Regions from separate parts of the Rhodovulum sp. HP10 genome, predicted to be linked through region 2. Evidence: riboswitches for the same ligand, from Rfam matches in the RefSeq annotation. Region 2 holds a riboswitch; each other region holds the start of a gene.
What was found. A riboswitch is a leader RNA that binds a small molecule or an ion and turns the genes downstream of it on or off. The one in region 2 is predicted to bind cobalamin.

Region 1: another riboswitch for cobalamin. It lies ahead of ACK8CO_RS04490 (ribonucleoside triphosphate reductase); the one in region 2 lies ahead of ACK8CO_RS17910 (DUF1636 family protein).
Region 3: another riboswitch for cobalamin. It lies ahead of ACK8CO_RS10780 (5-methyltetrahydropteroyltriglutamate--homocysteine S-methyltransferase); the one in region 2 lies ahead of ACK8CO_RS17910 (DUF1636 family protein).
Region 4: another riboswitch for cobalamin. It lies ahead of ACK8CO_RS03150 (FecCD family ABC transporter permease); the one in region 2 lies ahead of ACK8CO_RS17910 (DUF1636 family protein).

What each region holds. Positions count from the first base shown of each region.
Region 1 covers NZ_CP180201.1:992,285-996,476, forward strand. The annotation lists gene dgt (dGTP triphosphohydrolase) at 1-1,112, opposite strand, end outside; cobalamin riboswitch at 1,351-1,545, shown strand; partial or broken gene ACK8CO_RS04490 (ribonucleoside triphosphate reductase) at 1,637-3,847, shown strand; gene ACK8CO_RS04495 (anaerobic ribonucleoside-triphosphate reductase activating protein) at 3,840-4,192, shown strand, end outside.
Region 2 covers NZ_CP180201.1:3,819,388-3,823,579, forward strand. The annotation lists gene cobN (cobaltochelatase subunit CobN) at 1-1,032, opposite strand, end outside; gene cobW (cobalamin biosynthesis protein CobW) at 1,043-2,080, opposite strand; gene ACK8CO_RS17910 (DUF1636 family protein) at 2,077-2,460, opposite strand; cobalamin riboswitch at 2,594-2,822, opposite strand; gene tcuA (FAD-dependent tricarballylate dehydrogenase TcuA) at 2,919-4,192, opposite strand, start outside.
Region 3 covers NZ_CP180201.1:2,291,110-2,295,301, forward strand. The annotation lists gene ACK8CO_RS10775 (Crp/Fnr family transcriptional regulator) at 127-822, shown strand; gene ACK8CO_RS10780 (5-methyltetrahydropteroyltriglutamate--homocysteine S-methyltransferase) at 1,165-2,295, opposite strand; cobalamin riboswitch at 2,425-2,623, opposite strand; gene ACK8CO_RS10785 (Fur family transcriptional regulator) at 2,718-3,143, opposite strand; gene ACK8CO_RS10790 (metal ABC transporter substrate-binding protein) at 3,433-4,192, shown strand, end outside.
Region 4 covers NZ_CP180201.1:704,097-708,288, reverse strand. The annotation lists gene ACK8CO_RS03160 (heavy metal translocating P-type ATPase) at 1-910, shown strand, start outside; gene cueR (Cu(I)-responsive transcriptional regulator) at 907-1,296, shown strand; cobalamin riboswitch at 1,334-1,535, shown strand; gene ACK8CO_RS03150 (FecCD family ABC transporter permease) at 1,705-2,697, shown strand; gene ACK8CO_RS03145 (ABC transporter ATP-binding protein) at 2,694-3,452, shown strand; gene ACK8CO_RS03140 (MotA/TolQ/ExbB proton channel family protein) at 3,487-4,110, shown strand; gene ACK8CO_RS03135 (ExbD/TolR family protein) at 4,110-4,192, shown strand, end outside.

The sequences.
Region 1 (4,192 bases), 1.3 Mb from region 2:
CGGTCGAGCAGCGCAAAGATCAGATCGCGCCCCGCCACTTCCAGCTCCATCTTGCGCGACGAGGGGAAGATCCGCTCATTCGCGACATCGGAAATCGCCGCAAAGGCCTCCTTCAGCGCGAAGACATCGGTCAGCTCGGCCGAGAACCGGCCCGCGAGAATGTCGTCATGGTGGTCCAGAAAGGCCGCGACACTGGCGCGGATGGCGCCATGGACGGCCCGGGCGCGCAGATGGCCCACATGCTCGGCGTGCGTCCCGCCGGGGACGGGCGCGACTTCCTTGCCGATCAGCGCCTCCAGCAGCGGCCGCACCTCGCCATGGGACAGGACGCCGGTGGTAAAGGCATCCTCGAGATCGAGGATGTTGTAGCAGATATTGTCCGCCGCCTCGACGAGGAAGGCCAGCGGGTGCCGTTGCCAGCCGGCATCCCGGGGAATCAACCCGGTGCTTTCGGCCATCCCGGCCAGATGCGCGGCCTCTGCCTCGAAGGCCCCGTATTTCTTCAGGCCGATGGTGGGCGCGTCCCGGCCCAGCGCACCGTCCTTTGCGAGGCAGGGATATTTGGTGAAGGCGCCCAGAACGGCATGGGTCAGCCGCATGCCGCCCTCGAGCCGGTACATCTCCAGCCGGGTCAGGATCCGGAAGCCCTGGGCATTGCCCTCGAAATGCTCGAACTCCCGGCGCTGGCCCGGGCTCAGATCGGCCTCGAAGGGGCGCCGGGTCGCGAACCACTCCGAGATTGCATCCTCGCCGGCATGGCCGAAGGGCGGATTGCCGATATCATGGGCAGCACAGGCCGCCTGCAGGATATAGGACAGCTCGTGGCCCGCCCCTTCGGACAGGATGCCCCGCGCGGCCAGCGCCTGCCCGACCTCGAACCCCAGCGAGCGGCCCACGCTGCTGGTCTCGAGGCTGTGGATCATCCGGTGATGCAGGTGGTCGTTCTCGTAAAGCGGATGCACCTGGGTCTTGTTGGCAAGCCGCCGGAATGGCTGCGAGAAGATCACCCGGTCGAGATCGACCAGGAAGGCGGGCCGCTCGGGCGCATCCACGATCTCCGACTGTCCGTGCCGGCTTCTGGTCAGAAGCCGTTGCCATTCCATGTATTCCATCGCTTTCCCCTTCGGCCGGTCGGCGCCAGCATAGCGGCTTCGGCTTGCGGCGACAGCGCCGATCGCCTACCCCCTTCCCCGGGGCTGGCCCGTGATGGCGCCCGGGCGCTGGCAGGAAGACGTCTCCGCCTCCCGCCTTGCCGCAGGCATAGGCGCGCGGCGGCAGGGCCCGATGGCGGCACCCGAGGGTGCGCGAAGGTCGCACCCACTACATATTGACAAAATATCCCCATCGGCATCAATATCATGTTGCTTTGGTTCCCGCGGTTCATCCCGTGGGCGAAGAGGGAAGCCGGTGAGAATCCGGCACTGCCCCCGCAACTGTCAGCGGCAAGCTGCGGCCCCGTGATCCACTGGCGCAAGACGCCGGGAAGGAGGGCCAGGGCGTCCGAGCCGCGAAGTCAGGAGACCTGCCAGAGCGGACCGAACGACCGCGAGCGGTGGGCTCGGGTGCGTGCGTCGGACCGGCGGGTCCGCGTGCCTCCCTGCCTGCCGCCCCTGACCAGAACCGAAAGCGAACCGCCATGACCGCCCCCTCGCCCCGTTCCGTCGCCAACCGCGACGGCCAGATCGTTCCCTTCGACCCCGGCCGGATCGCCCGCGCCATCGCCCGCGCGGGCGAGGCCACCGGCGAATTCGGCGCCGAGGAGGCCGCGCATCTCACCGCCCAGGTGGTGCGGGTGCTGAGCTTCCGACACGCGGACGGCGCGCCCGATGTCGAGGAGATCCAGGATGCCGTCGAACAGGCGCTGATCGGCGCCAACCGGATCGCGACGGTGCGCGCCTATGCGGTCTATCGCGCCCAGCATGCGCGGCTGCGCGAGGACCGCCGGGTGCTGGTCGATGTCGAAAGCTCGATCAACGAATATCTCGACCGCTCGGACTGGCGAGTGAATGCCAACGCGAATCAGGGCTATTCGTTGGGCGGGATGATCCTGAACACCTCGGGCAAGGTGACGGCGAATTACTGGCTGAGCCATATCTACCCGCCCGAGGTCGGCCAGGCCCATCGCCAGGGCGACATCCATATCCACGATCTCGACATGTTCGCGGGCTATTGCGCGGGCTGGTCTCTGAGGACGCTGCTGCGCGAGGGGCTGAACGGCGTGCCCGGCACCATCGAATCCGCCGCGCCGATGCATCTGACAAGCGCCCTGGGCCAGATCGTGAACTTCCTCGGCACGTTGCAGAACGAATGGGCCGGCGCCCAGGCCTTCAGCTCGTTCGATACCTATCTGGCGCCCTATGTCCGGCGCGACGGGCTCGATTTCGCCGCCGTCCGGCAGGCGATGCAGGAATTCATCTACAATCTGAACGTGCCCTCGCGCTGGGGCACGCAGACGCCCTTCACCAACCTGACCTTCGACTGGACCTGCCCGGAAGACCTGCGCGATCAGGTGCCGGTGATCGGCGGGCGCGAGGCGGAGTTCACCTATGGCGAGCTGCAGTCCGAGATGGACATGATCAACCGCGCCTATATGGAGGTGATGACCGCGGGCGATGCCAGGGGCCGGGTCTTCACCTTCCCGATCCCGACCTACAACATCACCCCCGATTTCCCCTGGGACAGCGAGAATGCCGGTTATCTGTTCGAGATGACGGCGAAATACGGGCTGCCCTATTTCCAGAACTTCGTGAATTCGGAGCTCGAGCCGCATATGGTGCGCTCGATGTGCTGCCGCCTGCAGCTTGACCTGACCGAGCTTCTGAAACGCGGCAACGGTCTGTTCGGCTCGGCCGAGCAGACCGGCAGCCTTGGCGTCGTCACCATCAACTGCGCCCGGCTCGGCCATCTGCACAAGGGCGACGAGGCGGGGCTTCTGGCCGCGCTCGACCGGCTGGCGGGGATCGCCCGCACCAGCCTGGAGCTCAAGCGCAAGGTGATCGAGCATCATATCGAGGCCGGGCTTTTCCCCTATACCAAGCGCTACCTCGGCACGCTCCGGAACCACTTCTCGACGCTGGGCGTGAACGGCGTGAACGAGATGATCCGGAACTTCACCGACGACCGCGAGGACATTGCGACCGAGGCGGGCCAGGCGCTTGCCCTCAGGCTGATGGATCACCTGCGCGCCCGGATGGTCGAGTTCCAGGAAGAGACCGGGCACATGTACAATCTAGAGGCCACGCCCGCCGAGGGCACGACCTACCGCTTTGCCCGCGAGGACCGGAAGCGCTTCCCGGGCATCCTGCAGGCGGGCACCGACGATCAGCCCTATTACACCAACTCGACCCAGCTTCCGGTCGGATATACCGCCGACCCGTTCGAGGCGCTCGAACATCAGGAGCCGTTGCAGGCGCGCTATACCGGCGGCACGGTCCTGCATCTTTACATGGGCGAGCGGATCTCGTCGGCCGAGGCCTGCAAGAAGCTCGTGCGCCGGGCGCTGTCGTCCTTCCGCCTGCCCTATATCACCGTGACGCCCACCTTCTCGATCTGCCCGAAACACGGGTATCTCGCGGGCGAGCACGAATTCTGCCCGAAATGCGACGCCGAGCTGATCGCGGCGAAGCGCGCGAAAGCCAGCTGAAGGAGCGATCCGATGACCATGATCGACAAGGACATGACGACCCGGGATGCCGAAATCGTCCTGACGGACGAAGAGCGCACCCGCTGCGAGGTCTGGACCCGGGTGATGGGCTATCACCGCCCGATGTCCTCCTTCAACACCGGCAAGAAGGGCGAGGCCGCCGAACGGGTCTATTTCGACGAGGCGAAGGCGCGGCTTGGCTGAGCTTGCGATCTCCGGGCTGGTCCGGCATTCGAGCGTCGACTGGCCCGGCGAACTGGTGGCGACGGTCTTCTGCCAAGGCTGTCCCTGGGCCTGCCGTTATTGCCACAACACCGAGCTGCTGGCGGCGGGGCCGGGCCGGATCGGCTGGGACGCGGTCCTGGCCTTTCTCGACCGCCGGCAGGGGCTGCTTGACGGGGTGGTGATCTCGGGCGGGGAACCCTTGTTGCAGAAGGGCCTGCCCGAGGTGCTTGCCGAGCTTCGGGCGATGGGCTTTCGCACCGGGCTCCATAGTGGCGGCGCCTATCCCGCGCGCTTCGCCCGGGCGCTGCCGCTGCTCGACTGGGT
Region 2 (4,192 bases):
GAACTGCAGGCCGGGGTCGCGCGTGCCCGCCTCCTTGAAGGACGCAACGCCCGCGAAGATCCGGCCATCGACCTCGGGCAGGACCACATGCATGGCAAGATCGGCCGGAGACAGCCCGCGCTCGGCCTCGGCCCAGGCGGTTTCGGGGGCGGAAGACAGCGCCACCTGAAAGACCGGCACGCCCGGGGCATCGAGCGGCGAGGTCCCGTCCTCGCCCTTGCCGGAAAAGGCGGTGGCGTTGACGATGGCGGCGGGGCTCAGCGCGCGCAGATGGTCCGCCAGCCAGCGCGCCGCCTCGGGCGCCTTCAGGGACGGCACGAAGAGGCCGGTGACGGCGCAGCCGCGCGCCCGGAACGCGTCGAAAAGCGCCTCGACGGGGCCGAGATCGGCGGCGGTGACATAGGCGCGGTAGAAGGTCAGGACGATCCGGGGGGCATCCACCGGCGACAGGTCGGGCGCGGGCACGGCTCCGCCCTCGGGGCTCCAGGCGCCCATCTCGGGCACGGTCTTGGTGCCGATCACGGGCGCGGCGTAAAGCCCCGCGGCCAGCGCCAGTTGCGCCAGCGCCGCCTGTGCCGCGACCGCACCGCCCTCGTCGCAGAGCTCGGACAGGCGCCTGAGTGTCGAGACCGGCAGGGTCGAGGCCGCGTCGAGCCGCGGATCGGGGCGCCCGTCGGCGGGCAGCACGGCCAGCGCGATGCCATGCGCGCGGGCCAGCGCGCCGATCTGGGTCAGCCCGTACTCCCAATAGGCGCGCCCGCCGATCAGCCGGATCAGGATGCCCTTCGCCCCCGAAAGCGTGCGCTCTGCATAGGTATCGACCGAGAGCGGATGGATCAGGGCCGCGAGATTGGCCAGCCTGAGGGTGGGCATCCGGCCTTCGGGGCCGCCGCCGCGATGCCAGCCCGCCGCGAAGGCCCCGAGATCGCTGTCGGAAAAGGACAGCACCGCCAGATCGGCCGGGTCCTGACCCAGATCCGTCGGAACGGCGGTTTCCTCGAGCCCGTGGCTTTCGCGGAAGACGACATGCATGGGGGCGGCCTCAGGCGCTCAGGGCCGCGCGGATCGCGCCTTCGTCGATATCGTCATGCTCGGCGATCACGACAAGCCGGGTGGCGCGGGTCTCGTCCGGCCCCCAGGGCCGGTCGAACTGATGGCGCACCCGCGCGCCCACCGCCTGCACCAGAAGCCGCATCGGCTTGCCCGCGACCGCGACATGGCCCTTGACCCGCAGGATGTTCTGCGTGCGCGCCAGCGCCTCGATCCGGGCCGAGAGCGCCTCGGGGTCGTCCTGTTCGGGCAGATCGATCACCACGCTTTCGAATTCGTCATGGTCATGCTCGGCGCCGCTGTCGTGATGGCTGGGCCGGGCGTCGAGATCATCCTCGGCGGCCGCGCCAAGTCCCAGGATCACGCGCGGATCGACCGCGCCCTCGGTCACCTCGACCACGGGCAGCTTGCGCGGCGCCTCGGCCTCGATCACGGCGCGGGCGGCGGCCAGCCCCTCGGGGCCGGCGAGATCGGGCTTGGTCAGCAGCACGATATCGGCGCAGGCGATCTGGTCCTCGAAGACCTCGGACAGCGGCGTCTCGTGATCAAGGCTGTCATCGGCGGCGCGCTGGGCATCGACGGCGGCGACATTCGGCGCGAAGCGGCCCGCGGCCACGGCCTCGGCATCGGCCACCGCGATCACCCCGTCGACGGTGATGCGCGAGCGGATCGCGGGCCAGTCGAACGCCTTGAGCAGAGGTTTCGGCAGGGCCAGCCCCGAGGTCTCGATCAGGATATGGTCGGGGCGCGGCTCGAGCTGCAAAAGCGCCTCCATCGTCGGGATGAACTCGTCGGCGACGGTGCAGCAGATGCAGCCATTGGCAAGCTCGACCACGTTCTCGGCCGGGCAGTCGGGCAGGGCGCAGCCCTTCAGGATCTCGCCATCGACGCCGACATCGCCGAATTCATTGACGAGGACGGCCAGGCGGCGGCCGCCCGCATTCTGCATCAGGTGGCGGATCAGCGTGGTCTTGCCCGAGCCGAGAAAGCCGGTGACGACGGTGACGGGAAGCTTGGCGAGATCGGTCATTTCAGGGCCTCCATGGGCGGGATACGGGCAATGCAGTTCTTGCGGAAATGCTCGGGGCGCTCGCGCCAGGGCACGAGCCCGTCGGCGGCGTCGCGATAGGCGCGGGCGCCCTCGGCGATGATGGGCGCGCCGGTCGTCTCGTCGAAATTGCCATAGACATAGGTCCAGCGGCCCGGCCCCCGCAGCGCGACGGTGCAACCCGAGGCACAGGCCGAGAGGCATTCGACGGGCACAAGGCGCACGCCTTCGGGCAGGCCATGAGTCCGGACGGCCTCGTGAAGCAGGCTGCCCGGGCGGGGGGCGTCGGGATCGGCGGGCTGGCGGCGCTTGCAGGTGGTGCAGACCAGAAGCTCGACCGCAGGGGCCTCGGGCGCGCTCATGCCGGGCGGCTCCGGTCGCGGAAGGAGCGGCGGAAGGAAACGGAAACACTCATCGTCGGGCCCCACGGGTCGGAGGACAAGGGCGGGAGCGGGCAGAGCCGAAGCCGGACCCGACACCGGAACACCCCGTCCGGTTCACGTCGTCTGCGCTGGCAGGTCTCCCGGCTTGCGGATCTCGAAGGCAGGGGCCTTCGGCGGCGGCCCTGCCTTCCCGGCCCGTTCGGGTCAGTGGCATGCGGGCGGCCTCTCCGGTCACGGTCGCGGGGGCGGCTGCGCTTGAAGGCCCGATGCATCGAACCCGGCCTCTGGCGCATTCCCTTTTCACCCGTCCGATGACGGGCACCAGCGCGGCGGTTCATGCCCTTCCGGGCGCGCGCTTGTCAAGCGCGATGCTTGGGGACGATGCCTGGGGGACGGGTTCGGCGGCAGGGTTCGGTAACGGGTCTCGGCGACGGGTCTCAGCGACGGGGCCTTGGCCGGGCCGCGCGTTCGGCGGCGTGGCGGATCAGGGCGAGGCCGCGATAGGCCCCGTGCGAGAGCTTGCCGAAGGGCAGCGCCAGCGCGAGCCCCAGGACCGACCCGAGATGGAGCGCCAGCATCAGCCCCATCGCCGGCCCGTCGCGCAGGGCCAGCAGCGCGAGGCCCGAGCCCGCGACAATGCCCAGGGCCCGTCTCAGGTCGCGGTCGGCGGTCTCCATCCGGGCCGAGGCAGGGCGGCGGTCGGCCCGGATGCGCCGATGCGACAGTCCCGCAAGCCCGGCAAGCATGGCGAGACCGCCCAGCGTGCCCAGCCCGACCGGGGCCGAGGCCAGCGGATAGGGCGCGATCTCGCCCCGGGCGTGAAGCAGGGCCCCGGCCAGCGTCGCCAGCCCGGTCAGCACGAAGCCGCCCGCCAGCAGGTGATGGAAGATCCGCCGCGCCGGGCCGGTCGGGCCCTCTGGCCCGTCGCAGCCGCGCGCCTCGCCGAGATTGCTGAGCCGCAGCGCCGCACCCAGTCCCCGGAGCAGGGGGCGGATGCCCGGCCGCGCGGCGGGGCCTCTGGTCTGACGCCAGAACCGTCCGAGCCGGATCGCCAGCACCAGCGCCGCGCCGCCGAAAGCCAGCCCCGCGCCTCCGGCCATGAGCCAATGCGGGATCACCTCGTAAAAGGCGCCGGGCGCGGTGCCGGTGGCAAAGAGCCTCTCGGGCGGGATCGCCAGAAGGGCCAGCAGCGGCAGGCCGAGAAGGCAGAGCAGGAAGATCGCCCCGGGCAGGCGCGCGGGCAGGCCGGCGGCGTAATCGGCTGCGCGCGCCTCGGCCAGGGCCGCGGGCAGGTTCACCGCCAGCGCATGGGGCGGGGCATATTGGCAGTCGTAATGGCAGGAGCGGCAGTCATGGCAAAGATGCGCCAGGTGGCGCAGATCGCCTGCCGCGAGGGCCGGACGGAGCTGGGCCGCCGGAAAGACCGCGCAAAGCCCGGTGCAGAAACCGCAGCTATTGCAGATGTTCAGCGCGCGGGCGGCCTCCTGCCAGGGCCTGGAGGCCGCGGAGGCAGGCTGTGAGAGGGGGGGGGCGGGGTCCGCCGCCGGGAGGGACGGGACGGCGCCGGGCCCGGCCTGGCGGGCGTCGGGGCCCGCGATGCTGGCCGCGCCCGCCCCGGCGATCCGGCCGAAGACCCCGCCAATGGCCAGCGCACTGCCCGAGAGATAGCCCTGGCCCAGCAGCCCGCCCGCCATCGCGGCGCCCGCGGCAA
Region 3 (4,192 bases), 1.5 Mb from region 2:
CAACAGGGGGGACAGCAGATGTCGCAGGGGAAGCCTCCTTTCGCCGTCACATGCGTTTTCATGCCTTCCCTTTTGCGCTGTCGCGGGCCAGACCTCATTGCGTTTCGACAAATTCGGGGCCGGTTCATGGTCGCAAAACTGGATGAAAGCCTGTTGCAGGATGTCGGCCCGTTCCGGCGGCTCGACCGGGGACAGATCCGCGAGATCCTCGATCTGGCCACCGCCCGGCGTTTTGACGAGGGCGCGGCCGTGTTCCGCGAGGGCCACCCGGCAGAGCGTTTCCATCTGCTTCTGGACGGCGTGATCCGGGTCATGCGCATCACCGCCGAAGGCACGGCGGTGACCGCGCTCCATATCCCGTCGGGACAGCTTTTCGGGATTGCCCGGGCGCTCCGGCGCGAGAGCTATCCCGCCACGGCGATCTGCGCGCGGGACTGTCTGACGCTGTCCTGGCCGATGAGCCTCTGGGACGGTTTCACGGCCCGCTATGACGGCTTCGCCGAAGAGGGCTACAGGACCGTCGGCACCCGCGTCGGCGAGATGAATGCGCGGCTGATCGAGATGGCCACGCAACAGGTGCAGCAGCGCGTGGCGGGGGCGCTGTTGCGGCTGATCGCGCAGTCGGGCCGCGAGGTGGAGGCGGGGATCGAGATCGCCTTTCCGGTGACGCGGCAGGACATCTCGGACATGACCGGCACGACGCTGCACAGCGTCAGCCGCCTGCTGAGCGCCTGGGAAAAGGCGGGCATCGTGGCCAGCCGCCGGCGCCATGTCACCGTGACCGATCCGCAGCGTCTGGGGCTGATCGGCGACGGGCGGTAAGCCGCACCGCCGGGCGAATGGGCGCAGGCCCCGCGCCCCGGACCCGGCCGCCGGGCGACACCGGGGGCGGGGCGGAAAGACATCGGAGACATGTCGCGAAAGGTGGCATCGGCGCATGTTCTCGGCGCGAGGGGCCTGTTCGCGATCCAGGCGCCGGGCGGAGCGACGGCCTTCCGAATCCAGGCCTTGTCGGCGTCTGCCTTGGAGGTCTGGCGCCCGGCCGGAGAGCGGCGCATCCCCGGCCGGTCGGGACCCTCTGCGGCAGATCCCGGCGAAAGGGCGCCCGCAGGAGACAAGACGGGCCTGCCTCCGTTCCGGGCGCCCCGCCCCGTCCCCTTTGCGTCAGGTTTCGCCCCAGATCGCCTCGGCGCTCTTCACGACCAACTCCAGCTTGCGCTTCTGGTCGTCCTCGGTGATCTCGTTGCCATGCTCGGTCGAGGCGAAACCGCATTGGGGTGCGACGCCGAGCTGGCCGATATCGACATATTTCGACACCTCGTCATATTTCGCCCTGATCCAGTCCAGCGATTCCAGCTTGCCGGTCTTGGTGGTGATGAAGCCGGGCATGACCCGCTTGCGGCCCTTCGGCAGCGCGGCCAGCGGCTCGAGCCCGCCGGCCCGCCCGGTATCGTATTCCATCAGGTAGATATCGACCGAAGTGCAGTTGAAGATCGCGTCGGCCGCGACGTGATAGCCGCCCTCGGCCACATGCGAGGAGCGGAAATTGCCGCGGCACATATGCATCCCGATCAGCATGTCGGCCGGGCGATCCCGGATCGCCTCTTCCAGCATCCAGGCATATTTGCGGATCAGCGCGTCGGGATCCTGGCCCATGGCGCGACGCTCTTCGCGCTGGGTCTCGTCGCCGAGATAGGCGAAGAAGATGTCGTCGAGCTGCAGATAGCGGCAGCCGACATCGTAGAAGGCCCTGACCGCCTTGCGGTAGGTCGCGGCGATGTCATGGAACAGCAGTTCCTGATCCAGATAGGGCCGGTAGTCGATATTGCCGGGAACCATCCGGTAATGGCAGGCCGAGGGCCCCGGGATCGAGATCTTGGCGATGCCCTCGCCCGGCGCCACCAGATCCCGGAGATAGGTGAAATGGCGCAGCATCGGATGATCTGCCGGGAAATCCAGCGGCCCGGTCAGATGCGCCTCGATGGGCGGGGTCTTGTGCTTTGTCTGGAACGGCAGGCTGCGGGTCGAGGGCTTCATGTCCAGTCCGGTCAGCATCCCCATGAAATCGTAATGCCAGAACTGGCGGCGGGCCTCGCCATCGGTGAAGACCCGGAGCCCGGCCTCCTTCTGCATCGCGACCAGGGCGGCGATTTCGCGGTCCTCGACGGCGCAGAGCTCGGCGCCTTTCAGGCCCTGCATCCTGGCCCCGGCAATCGCCTGCGGGCGCAACAGCGAGCCGACATGATCTGCCCGAGGAAGCGCAGGGCGGAGGGAGGAGGTATCTTCGGTCGTCATCGTGACATGCCTTTCGAACGGCCCGCGCTCGGCGCGCGCCGGAACTGGAAACGAAACCCCGCGACCGGCGTCGCGGAGCGGCGGTGTCACCTTTGCGGAAGGCCGCTCCCGGCACGCCCCACGCGGCCGGAACAGGTGATCGGTCCAGGCAGGTTTCCTGACTCGCGGATGAGCGCCTTGCCCGGCCTTCCCGGCGCGCGCGGCCAGTGGCATGTCGGGCAGGCTGTCCGCCTACAGTTGCGGGGGCAGTTCCGGCTCCGGCCGACGGGCCGTCCCGGATTCCCTTTTCACCGGACATCGATCCGGCACCTGAACCGCGCCAGAGATGCGAGAGCGGCGCGCGACTGTCAATGCGCCGGGCTTTCAGAAGTTTTCATGACAATGATGAGGGCGCCGCAGGTTGCGCCCCTGACCCGGCCCGGTCAGCGCGGTTTGCGCGGCCTGACATAGAGTTCCAGCTTGTGGCTGACGATCTCGAAACCGTGCTTGCGGGCGATCTCTTCCTGCAGCCGCTCGATCTCGTCGGATCTGAATTCGACCACCTCGCCGGTCTCGAGATTGATGAAATGGTCGTGATGCTGTTCGGGGGCCGGTTCGTAGCGCAGGCGTCCGTCCTCGAACATGTGGCGTTCGATCAGCCCCTTCTCGGCAAGCTTGTTCATCGTCCGGTAGACGGTGGCGATGTTGATCCCCGGCTCGATGGCGGCGACCCTGCGATGCAGCTCTTCGACATCGGGATGATCCCCGGCCGCATCCAGCACCTCGAGGATGACCCGGCGTTGCCCGGTGATGCGAAGACCGTGCCGCCGACAGATGTCGAGCAAGGACTCGGGGCTGGCTTTGGTCATGGGGCGTCCGCTCCGTCGGTGATGTCCTGTGCCCGACACCGGAGCGGGCCGGTCGGGCTGAAGCGATGCCATAGCATGAACGCGTGGCAAGGTCATCCGGCTTGACGACAGGCAGGGCCGCCGGACCCGGGCGGCCGGGAAGGCAGGCAGGGGGTGGCAGGCCTCCGGTTGCGGGCTGCAATTGCAAATAACTTGCAACAAGCCATGGGGCTGCTATCTGTATCTGCGACTCTCTTGCAACTGGGCGGCCCGTGCAGGGCGATTGCCCGAACCCTGGAAAGGACGGTCCATGAGCCTGAAGATGACAGGCCTGATCGGGGTGGCGGCTACGGCCGGGCTGATGGCGGGCGCCGCACTTGCGGATGCAGACCGGATGAAGGTGGTGACGACCTTCACGGTCCTGGCCGACATGGCCCGGCATGTGGCAGGCGATGCGGCCGATGTGGTCTCGATCACCAAGCCGGGGGCCGAGATCCACGGCTATGAGCCGACGCCGCGCGACATCCTCCGGGCGCAGGATGCCGACCTGATCCTGTCGAACGGCCTGAATCTCGAGCTGTGGTTCCAGCAGTTCCTGGACCATCTCGGCGACGTGCCCTCGGTCACGCTGAGCGAGGGCATCGACCCGATCCCGATCGCCGAGGGCGCCTATCGGGGCAAGCCGAACCCGCATGCCTGGATGGGGCTCGAGACGGCGCTTGTCTATGTCGACAATATCCTCGACGCCTTTGCCGAGCACGACCTCGCCAATGCCGCGACCTATGTCCGGAATGCCACCGCTTACAAGGACGCGCTGCGCGCCACGCTCGAGCCGCTGAAGGCCGAGATCGCGACCATTCCCGAGGCGCAGCGCTGGCTGGTCACCTGCGAGGGCGCGTTCAGTTACCTGGCGCGGGATTTCGGGCTGAAGGAGCTGTATCTCTGGCCGATGAATGCCGATCGGATGGGCACGCCGCAACAGGTGCGCGCGGTGATCGACGGGGTCAGGCAGAACGATGTTCCGGTGGTCTTCTGCGAAAGCACCGTCAACACCGCCCCGGCCGAACAGG
Region 4 (4,192 bases), 990 kb from region 2:
TCCCGAATTGACCGGGATCCGGCTGGCCGACGGCTTTGAAAGGGACGATGTCCTGGCCGCTGCCGCCGCGCTCGAGGCCCGCTCGGAACATCCGCTTGCCCGGGCCATCCTGGCCGCCGCGCCAGATCATCCCGAGGCCGAAGGGGTCGAGGCGTTGCCCGGTTTCGGCGTCCGGGGACGGATCGGCGGCCGTGACGTCCTGGTGGGCGCCGAACGGCTGATGGCGCGCGAGGGCATCGCGCTCGGGCCCCTCGAGGCCGAGGCCGCGACGCTGGCCGCCACGGGGGCGACGCCCGTTTTCGTGGCCATCGACGGAGGGGCGGCGGGCGTGCTGGCGCTGGCCGACCCGATCAAGCCCTCGGCGCGCGCGGCGATCGCGGGGCTCCACCGGATGGGTGTCGCGACCGCGCTGATCACCGGCGATACCGAGCCGACCGCGCGCGCCGTCGCGGCCGAGCTTGGCATCGACCGTGTCGTGGCGGGCGTTCTGCCCGGCGGCAAGGTCGAGGCGCTGGAGGGGCTTCGCGCCGAGGGCCCGGTCGCCTTCGTCGGCGACGGGCTGAATGACGCGCCCGCACTGGCCGCGGCCGATGTGGGGCTTGCCATCGGCACCGGCACCGATGTCGCCATCGAGGCGGGCGACGTGGTGCTGATGTCGGGCGATCCGCAGGGCGTGGTCAATGCGCTCCATGTCAGCCGCCGGACTCTGGCCAATATCCGCCAGAACCTGTTCTGGGCCTTCGCCTATAACGTCGCGCTGATCCCGGTGGCGGCAGGCGTGCTCTATCCGCTGAACGGCCTTCTCCTGTCGCCGATGCTGGCCGCGGGCGCGATGGCCTGCTCGAGCCTCTTCGTGCTGTCGAACGCGCTTCGGCTGCGCGGGCTCGGCCCGCTGGAGGCCGGGTCATGAATATCGGCGACATCTCGAAGGCCACCGGGCTGCCGGCCAAGACCATCCGCTATTACGAGGAGATCGGTCTGATCCGTCCGGCCCGGGGCGACAATGGCTACCGGCATTTCTCGGAAACCGACCGGCACAACCTGACCTTTCTGGGCCGGGCCCGGTCGCTCGGCTTCTCGATCGAGGAATGCCGGGCGCTTCTGGCGCTTTACACCGACAAGGAGCGCGCCAGCGCCAATGTGAAGCAGATCGCCCGCGTCCATCTGGCGCAGATCGAGGCCAAGATCGCCGAGTTGCAGGCGATGCGCGCCACCTTGGCCGAGCTGGTCTCGGCCTGTGCGGGCGATCAGCGTCCCGATTGTCCGATCCTGAAGGGGCTGGCGGGCGAGGGCTGAGCCCGCTCAAAGGGCTTTGACAATGCGCGCCGATGGGCTAGGCAGGAGCGACTTCGGTTCCGGCCGGGAAGGCCGGATAAAAGGGAACGCGGTGCGCCCTCTCAGGGGCAACTCCGCGGCTGCCCCCGCAACTGTAGGCGGAGAGCGCGGCTGACAGATGCCACTGGGCCAGGGCCCGGGAAGGCCAGCCAAGCAAGGACCCGCAAGCCAGGAGACCTGCCGGAGCGACGATCACCCTTTCCGGGCGCGGGGCGCGCCCCGGAGCGGCCAGCCCGCAGCGGTGAGACAGATCACCGTCCGGGGAGCTGGCCCGATCCCGCCGCACCCCGGACCGCCCGCAAGGGCAGGGAAGGGCAGGGCGATGGACGATCCGGAGACAAGACCGGCCGACCAGGACGGAGCGCGCGCATGAGGGGGCAGGGGCTTTTCTGGGCGCTTGCGCTGCTGGTGGCGGCGCTTTTCGGGCTGTCGCTGCTGATCGGTCCGGCCGGGCTGTCGGTCGGCGACAGCCTCTCGGCGCTGCTGGCCGGGCGCGGCGAGGCGGCGGTGCTGGTCATGCGCGAGATCCGGCTGCCACGCGCGATCCTTGCCGTGCTGGTGGGCGCGAGCCTCGGGCTCTCGGGTGCGGCCCTTCAGGGCTACATGCGCAACCCGCTGGCCGAGCCCGGTCTGATCGGCGTCTCGTCGAGTGCCGCGCTGGGCGCGGTGCTGGCGCTGCAAACGGGGCTCGCCTCGGCGCATGTGCTGGCGCTGCCGGCCTCGGCGCTGACCGGCGCGCTGATCGCCGTCTCGCTTCTGCTGCTTCTGGCCGGGCCGCGCGGCGGCGCCTTCACGCTGATCCTCGCGGGCATCGCGCTCTCGGCGCTGGCGGGGGCACTGACGCAACTGGTGCTGAACCTCTCGCCCAACCCCTATGCCACGGCCGATATCGTGTTCTGGCTGATGGGCTCGCTCGCCGATCGCTCCTTCACCCATGTCTGGCTGGCGCTGCCGCTGACGCTTCTGGGCTGGCTGATGCTGGCCGGGCTCGGCCGCGGGCTCGACGCGCTGACGCTGGGCGAGGATGCGGCGGCGGCGCTGGGCATCCGGCTCGGGCGGCTGCGCCTCGCGCTTGTGCTTGGCGTCGCGGCCTCGGTCGGGGCCGGGGTGGCGGTCGCGGGGGCCATCGGCTTTGTCGGGCTGATCGTGCCGCATCTTCTGCGCCCGCTGGTCGGCGCCCGGCCCGGGCGCCTGTTGCCGGCCTCGGCGCTGGGCGGCGCGGCCTTGCTGCTTGCCGCCGATATCGGCGTGCGTCTGGTGCTGCCCGACCGCGATCTCAAGCTGGGTGTCGTCACCGCGCTGATCGGGGCGCCGCTGTTCATCCGGCTGATCTTCCGCACCCGGGCGGAGGCAGGCGCATGACCGGCCTCAACCTCACGCATCTGAGCGTCCTGCGCGGCGCCTGCCCGGTGGTCGACGATGTCACCGCGCGGCTGTCCCCCGGCGAATGCGTGGGCCTTGTCGGCCCCAATGGCGCGGGCAAGACCACCTTGATGCGCGCAGCCCTCGGCCTCGTGCCGCACAAGGGCGGATCGAGCCTTGCCCGCCTTGCCGCCTCCGAGCGTGCCCGCATCGCCGCCTGGCTGCCGCAGATGCGCGAGATCGCCTGGCCGGTCAGCGTCGAGACCCTGGTCGGGCTCGGCCGCACGCCGCATCTGGGGCCGGGCCAGGGCCCTGGCCCGCGCGACCGTGCCGCCATTTCTGCCGCGATGGACAGGCTCGGGCTTGCCGGGTTCGCCACGCGCCGCGCGACCGAGCTGTCGGGGGGCGAGCAGGCGCGGGTGCTGATCGCCCGGGCGCTGGCGCAGGAGGCGCCGGTCCTGATGGCCGACGAACCCATCGCCGGGCTCGACCCCGCGCATCAGTTCACCACCATGGAGCTGTTTGCGGGGCTCGCCGCCGAAGGCCGCCTGGTGATGGTCTCGCTGCACGATCTGGGGCTGGCGGTCCGGTTCTGCACCCGGCTCCTGCTGATGCATCGGGGCCGTCTGGTGGCCGACGGTCCGCCGCGCGCGGTGCTGAGCGAGGCCAATCTGGCCGAGGTCTTCGGGCTGCGCGCCTATCTGGCCGAGACCCCCGACGGCCCGGTCTTCCAGCCGCTGGAGGTGGTGCGATGACCCCCAATTCCTGCCTGACCGAGGAGCCCGCCGCATGATCGAGCCGATCCTGTCCTTCCTTCACACCGGCGGCGCGGCGATGTGGGCCATCGCGGCCTTGTCGGTCGCAACGCTCAGTCTGATCCTCTGGAAGCTCTGGGGCCTCGCACGGATGGGTGCCTTCGCGGGCGCCCGGGCCGAACGCTCGGTCGCGCTCTGGCAGGAGGGCGCGCGCGAGGCGGCGGTGGCGGCGGTCTCGGGCCGGGTCGGGCTGCGGGCGCGGCTGGTTCGCGCGGCCATCGGGGCGCTGTCGCTGGGCCTGCCCGAGGCCAAGGCCCGCGAAGAGACGACCCGCGTCGCCCGGCGGCTGCTGGCCGAGCTTCGCGCGGGGCTGCGGGCGCTGGAACTGATCGCGGTGATCGCGCCGCTTCTGGGGCTTCTGGGAACCGTTCTGGGCATGATCGACGCCTTTCAGGCGCTGCAATCGGCGGGGGCCGCAGCCGACCCGGCCGATCTGGCGGGTGGTATCTGGGAGGCCCTTCTGACCACGGCGGCCGGCATGGCGGTGGCGATCCCGGCGGCGGTCTCGCTCAGCTGGTTCGAATCCGTTGCCGACAGCGCCCGCGCCGACATGGAGGACCTCGCGACCCGGCTTTTCCTGGCAGCGGATGCGGGTTGATGTTCAGCTTCGACACGCCCCGGCGGACGCGCCGCCCGAGCCTCACGCCGATGATCGACGTGGTCTTCCTGCTGCTCGTCTT